Regions from separate parts of the Oceanobacillus sp. FSL W7-1293 genome, predicted to be linked through region 2. Evidence: riboswitches for the same ligand, from Rfam matches in the RefSeq annotation. Region 2 holds a riboswitch; each other region holds the start of a gene.
What was found. Region 2 has a riboswitch for thiamine pyrophosphate ahead of thiT (energy-coupled thiamine transporter ThiT). Riboswitches for the same ligand answer to the same signal wherever they lie in the genome.

Region 1: another riboswitch for thiamine pyrophosphate. It lies ahead of MKY65_RS11990 (long-chain fatty acid--CoA ligase); the one in region 2 lies ahead of thiT (energy-coupled thiamine transporter ThiT).
Region 3: another riboswitch for thiamine pyrophosphate. It lies ahead of MKY65_RS21785 (acetylornithine deacetylase); the one in region 2 lies ahead of thiT (energy-coupled thiamine transporter ThiT).

What each region holds. Positions count from the first base shown of each region.
Region 1 is NZ_CP150212.1:2,447,023-2,449,295, reverse strand. It holds gene MKY65_RS11995 (acyl-CoA reductase) at 1-123, opposite strand, end outside; gene MKY65_RS11990 (long-chain fatty acid--CoA ligase) at 110-1,168, opposite strand; TPP riboswitch at 1,262-1,371, opposite strand; TPP riboswitch at 1,459-1,559, opposite strand; gene MKY65_RS11985 (hypothetical protein) at 2,100-2,273, shown strand, end outside.
Region 2 is NZ_CP150212.1:2,762,062-2,764,334, forward strand. It holds gene MKY65_RS13580 (response regulator transcription factor) at 1-29, opposite strand, end outside; gene thiT (energy-coupled thiamine transporter ThiT) at 293-859, opposite strand; TPP riboswitch at 1,003-1,107, opposite strand; gene MKY65_RS13590 (M3 family oligoendopeptidase) at 1,172-2,273, opposite strand, start outside.
Region 3 is NZ_CP150212.1:4,535,756-4,538,028, forward strand. It holds gene MKY65_RS21785 (acetylornithine deacetylase) at 1-940, opposite strand, end outside; TPP riboswitch at 1,022-1,125, opposite strand; gene MKY65_RS21790 (MFS transporter) at 1,305-2,273, shown strand, end outside.

The DNA of each region.
Region 1 (2,273 bases), 320 kb from region 2:
AGCAGGATAAGGCATATGTATATGCACTTTCTCTTCTCCCTTTTTAAAGGAAAGCACACGCTCCTCTATCTTCATCTTCTTTGCTTCAGGCGGCAGATAGCCGCCATACTCAACCGTTGACATGGTTATGTTCCTCCAGCCATTGCTTCGCAGATAATGAACATCCTTTAGGCTCCGCGCTTGCCTGCCGTCCCAGTAATTCAAACCCTGTTTCATGCTCCACCGCCAGGTCACTAGTCTGCACTGCCGGCACTGAATTGATATTCGCCAGATCAACATGAATAAGCAAACCCGCTTCGCCTTTTGGCATTTCTTCCCCGCTTACAGGGTCAACTACTTTAAAACGAATCCAGTGCGGATTTTTCTTTATATGCTTTTGTCCTTTACCAATCGCTGTATAATACTGTGTAGATAATTCTGTCATGCCATACATGTTCACCATATTCTCACGCTTCACATGAAAAATTTGTTCTAACTTTTCATAAAACTCCTCTTCTTCTAAGGATCTGGAAATATTCTTAAATCCACCCGTGTCAAATATAAGACTATCCTTATGTAAAGGCAGCGTTTGATCTATCTCCTCCAACGCATCAAATAAATGAACAAAGCTGTAGCTTGCACCGAGGACAATCACTGACGTATCCTTATATTCTTTCGTCCATTGAATGAATGACTGTACCTCCAATCCGCTACGTGTTACAAAATGCCTTGAATCCTTCGTCCCCTGATACTCCCGCAACATGGTCAAGTAATGGGCAAGCGATGAATTTGGCATCTCCTCTTCATCCGGGAATAGAATAGCTATTGGACGCTGCTCCTCACTAACAAACTGTTGAAAGCTGTTTCGTGCAGAAAAATCGTAAATATCTAAATTCTCATGATAATGCTTTCCTTGTTTCCTGCTAGTTGTCCCGCTGGTCATAAAAATACGCTCACAATCCTCCTCCGGAACCGTGCTTAAGAAAGTATTTTTAAAAGCTTCCGTAGATACAGCAGGAATATCCTTCCACGTACGGACTTGTCTGCTACCTATTCCATTTCGTCTACAAAATTGCTGATATGCTTCATTCTCTCTATACAAATATCCAAATAGTTGCACAGCAAGCTCATTAAACGTATATTTACTTTCTTCTGGTCTTTCGATAAACATCTGGATATCTTGTTTCAACACATTCTCCTCCATTAAACTAATTTTGATAACAAAAACAAAAACACCCTAGGCATTACGAGCCCAGGGTGCATACAATACTTCTTAAATAGAATGTAAATCTCGTATGTTCCCTACGCTGGCATCAACCAGATCAGGTTCAAAGGGTCTATATCTTACGGATCCTATCTCAACCAGCAACACTGGTCCCCCTACACTTTTATTAAATTTTTATAGCTATTATAATTAAAGCATTTCATAATTCACTCAACGAATTCAGAAGAATGGAAAGTGTATACAGCTTATTATTACTAAGCAAGCCATCACTTCCCTAGGCTAGAATTAACTAGATCAGATTCCAAGGGTAGAGTTCCCTCTCTTAGCAATAAAAATTGCTCCCCAAGTGAAAATTAAGATATTATATTTTCAATTAAAACATACCTGGTTTTGTCATTCAAGTTGTTTTTCCTTTCGAACTCATCATATGCCCTAATCTTCACTCCCACGCTGAGCATTGCTACCTATTTATTTTAACTTTTTCTTCGTTAATTATTTTTTTATTACGAAGCTGTATTACCTTACTCATAGTTAACACTCTGATTACAGCACTGTCATTGCTACTTTTGAAAAAAGCAAACTATCATTTAAGCAAATGAGTGATAGAAAATGAATCGGCTCAAAAACAGATTGGATTCCTATAAAAATAAATAACTAGCTAAGAAATCCAGCAATTTTATTATGTGATTTGTGAAAAAAACCTTTATACAAGTTCACCTATTTTATTGATGAAGCATGTTTTATCACCGGAGATGAGGGATACAAATGAAAATTATTTTTATAAAGGTAGTGACAAATTCAAAAAAATCAGTACATATGCGAAAATAAAATACCAGCTTCTTATCATGATGATGTTATTACAGCTGGCTTAGAAAGGAAACGAGATGCTCTTTTAATGACAAATAATAAATGGGATGAACTATATAATGATCAGGAATATAGATATGGAAAGGAGCCGAATGTCTTTGTTCAATCTATGCTGCCTGATCATCCTCCATCAGATGTACTGAGCCTGTCGGAAGGAGAAGGACGTAATGCAGTCTACGCAGCTGAATTGGGACATCGTGTT
Region 2 (2,273 bases):
TCATCCACAATTAGAATCTGTTTTCCCACTTAGAAAATCCCCCTTATTCATATATACGTTCTCTTAGACAAAAATTCCTTCTTTTAAAGCTCCCTTTTTTTGTTAGATGAAGATGTAAGAATGTATCTTTATATATTTTATTTTCTTTATTCTACCATTATTCACGTTCAACGCCTATTCCATAAGTAAATGTTAATAAAACTTAACAAAACTATCCAAATAAAAATAATGGTTTAAGAAAAACCTGAAGCAAGATGTGCTACAGGTTTTTGTGTGAGGGAGTTTTCTTTTGTTATACTTTTCCAACTAATGTTCTCGGCTGTTTATAAAACAGGAGGAACACAATAACAAGACTTAAAATAAAGGATGGAACCATATAAGATGAATTATATATTAATGAATAAAGCCACGCCGGCTGTCCTTCGACGGCTGAACCAAAGAAAACCATTCCGGCAATATAATGACATATAAAACGAGCAGCCGATCCCAGAAATACGCCAATTAAAATATAGACAAAGGATCTCTTTACCTGCTTGTTTTTCATGCTTTCGATAACCTGCTTCGAAAACACCCCGGCAAGCCCTACTACTGTAAAAGCTAATCCATACTCAATGATTCCCTGCACGGGATGCAGGATATAAGCTGTACCAGTTGCCACCTGTAATACTCCCCAAAGAAAACCAGATAACAAACCGCCTTTCAGACCCCAGCGAAAGGCTACAATGAAGACAGGAATCATTGCAAAAGAAACGGAGCCTCCTTGCGGCCAAAGCTTAAATCCTAACGGTAAAATATCCAGCAGTAATGCAAGTGCCGTAAAAATAGCTACTTCTACTAAAAATAGTGTTTTATTCTTCAATCGTCTCTCCCCCTTTTACATCGAACAATCTTTTTTAGACCACAAAAAAGCAATGCCAAGGGAGTCTTCTTGATGGCGGTATTCTTTAAAAAAATACATTTTAAAAGAATACCTTAAACTCCACTCACACATTGCTTTTATATCCATCAAAAAGTCCACAATCCCTACGCCAGCGCTAACTGACAGGTTCAAAGGGTCAGAACACAGAAAATGTCCACTCTCAGCCAAAGGCTCCCCTTGCAGGCTTTTTTTATTCACTTTTTTGTATAGGCTTAGTATAAATCACTTTCTAAAAAACCGCAATAGCCTCTTTTACTTTTCAACTCTCTTCGCTAACTCTAAAAATTCCCGCACATCCTGTTTACAGATTTCGATGGCATTTTCCCAAAACTCAGGCTTGGTCAAATCTACTTGCAAATGCTTTTCAGCAAGCTCTTCTACGGTCATTCTGCCGGTATCCCTTAATAAAGCAGTATATTTTGCCTCAAAATCTCCTTTATAATCCTTTGCATAAGCATAAATTCCCTGGCTGAATAAATAACCAAATGTATACGGGAAGTTATAAAATGGCACACCAGTAATATGAAAATGCAGTTTGGAAGCCCAGAAATGCGGATCATATTCAGACAGGCTTCCGCAGTAAGCTTCTTTCTGTGCTTCCACCATAAGTTCATTTAACCGTTCCGTACTGACCATACCTTGTTTGCGTTCTTCATAGAATTGTTTCTCGAATAAAAAGCGTGCATGGATGTTCATGAAGAAAGCCACACTTCGCGATACTTTATCCTCTAACAGCGTTAATTTTTCTTCATCTGTCGCCGCCATTTTCACCGATGCATCTGCTACGATCATTTCTGCAAAGGTCGAAGCAGTTTCCGCAACATTCATTGCATAGCCTTGATTCAAACCGTTCATATCGTTCATCACATACTGGTGATAACCATGTCCCAACTCATGAGCCAGGGTAGCTATATTAGAAGGCGTTCCGGAGTACGTCATAAAAATACGAGTTTGTTCACTGAGCGGAAAGCTTGTACAGAATCCTCCCGGACGTTTTCCTGCACGGTCCTCCGCTTCAATCCAGCGTTTTTCAAACGCCATTTGTGCGAAATCCGCCATTTTGGGACTGAAGCTGCGGAATTGCTCTACAATAAAAGCAGCTCCTTCATCATAGCTTTTCTTTTCCATTTTTGATTGAATCGGAGCATTTACATCGAAAATGCTTAATTTATCCAAATTTAACAGAGAAGCCTTTTGATGTAAGTAGTCTGCAAACAGGGATTTATGCTTTTCAATCGCTCCCCACATTGTATTTAATGTTTCTTCCTTCATTCGATTTTTTGCTAACGGCTCTTTTAAGACATGGTCCCATCCATAATGTTTATAGGTTTGCAGGCGAAATCCAGCCATGTGA
Region 3 (2,273 bases), 1.8 Mb from region 2:
CGGGTGGATTATCCCGCATCCAGACATCCGCTTCAGCCGTCTTTCGTAAATGGGACTCAATTTCTGCAGCAACCTGCTCAGCAGTCTCATCGGGATAATAATGAACGGTAATCCACAGGCGGCATTCATCAGCAATAAAAGCAGCATGTCTGCCTCCTTCAATCACTGCCGGGTTGATGGTATTGGTTCCTGGGGGAAAGCCTGGATAGGATTTGGTCACTGCCCAATGTCGCTCCAGCTCCTGCAACACAGTAAGGAGCTTATTCATCTTTTCAATGGCGCTGGCCCCATTCATCCCGCCGCCTGCATGAATGAGCTGGCGACGTGTCCCATCATGGTGCGTGGACGGACTTTTCACTGTAATCCAGCCGGTAATAACGCCTCCTTGCCCATGTATTTCGCAATGACTTGTATCTGCAACAATGGCATAATCTGCTGTATACCCGCGTTCTCCGCATTGCTTCGTCCCTGCTTCCCCAACCTCTTCACCAATGACGGACTGCAGAATAACATCCCCGCCAAGGCGAATCTGGTGGTCATGCAATATGCGCATCGCAAATAAACACGCTGCCAGACCGCCTTTCATATCTGCTGCACCCCGCCCAAATAATGTACGCCCTTCCACTGCTGGCTGAAATGGTGCATGCTTCCAGTTTTCACCTTCCTCTATAGAAGCGACATCCACATGCCCATTAAGAATCAAGCTGTTGTATGTATCGGAAGCAGTTCCACGCAAACAGCCGACGACATTCGGGTCACCGGGATAAACCTCCCATTGTTCTGTTTCAAAATTCATTTCCTTCAAGTAGTTCGCAATATAAGCTTGGATAGCCTCTGTATTTCTTGCAGGCGGGGCTGGTGTTTCAAAACGAATCAAATCGCTGACAAGCGCTATTAATTCGTCTTCTCGATTTCGAATCTCCTGAATTAATCCATCCATTCAAAAACCTCCTTTCAAAGCACGCAAAAAAGCCGCCTCCTGATATAGAAAGCGGCAGAATAATTTGGTTCATTTACCTAAAGGCATATCCGCCCACTTCCCTCCGCTAGTACGAACTAGATCAGGTTGGTAAGGGTCAAGGCAATATACCTCTCTCAGCTTAATAAGCACCCCTAGTGGATCCATTGCGTATGTATTTATCCCTTTTAGATTACCATACAGTTTTGTAAGCGTAAAGCAGAATTTAAGGAAGGATGATTCTATACCCGCTTGTCTGTATACATATTGCTGTTTTTTTGCGCAATATCAATACAGATGAAATCCGGAATACGTTGTAACCTTCTTACAAAGGAGGTTACAGCTAGTGTACATAACTATCATAAAAAAAAATAAACGTGCCCGAAACTATCTGCTTGCTACTGCCAGTTCCAATTTAGGGAATGTGATGACTGGCATGGCTCTTTTATTTCTTGCTTATGATTTAACTGCTTCTAATGCGTATACCACGGGGATTGCTATCGCTCAAGTTGCTCCTTACCTGCTGTTCGGATTGATTGGAGGAGTTATTGCTGACTGGATTTCTAAAATGAAATGGTTGATTCGTATCGATTTATTTCGTTCTCCGCTTCTCATCGGGTTAGTTTTGTTAGACTTCTCCAATCAGCTTGCTTACTGGCATTTAATTATTGTAAGCATCTTGATTCATTTATGCGGATGCTTATATAATCCGGCGCATCGGGCAATTATCCCGCTTATCACGAGTGAAAGAGAGAGACCTGCAGTAAATAGTTTAACGGACACTGTAACACGGGGAATGACTGTTTTAGGACCTGTTTTCAGCATTATCTTCATGAATACTATTGGTGTGATCCACTTTTTCACGCTGGATGCACTCAGCTATCTATTGAGCGCGCTTTTTCTATCATTCATTCTTTTAAAAGAAGAGCAGACAGATAAAAAGCATTTTAATATATTCACAGCCATCCGGGAATTTGCTATATGGCTCCGTTCTCATAAAACCATCCGCTCCTTATTTGAGATGACAGCTTTTATTGTTTTCTTTAACACCTGGGTTTGGCAGGTTGGGCTGTTATTACTATTACAAGAAACGATGGCGAATGCAGAAGTATGGTACAGCGTTGTAACAGGATGGTTTGGAATTGTTGTTATTATTGTCAATTTGATTGTTCCCTATATCTTTAAACAATTCACGCTAAAAACCTACCTTCTCAGCTCCCTTATCTGGGGGACAGGCATTTTATTCTTAGGAGGTTTACCAGCTATCCCCCTGCTTGTTTTGGGAATTATCTGGGTAGCAGTCGGATTGCCTCTA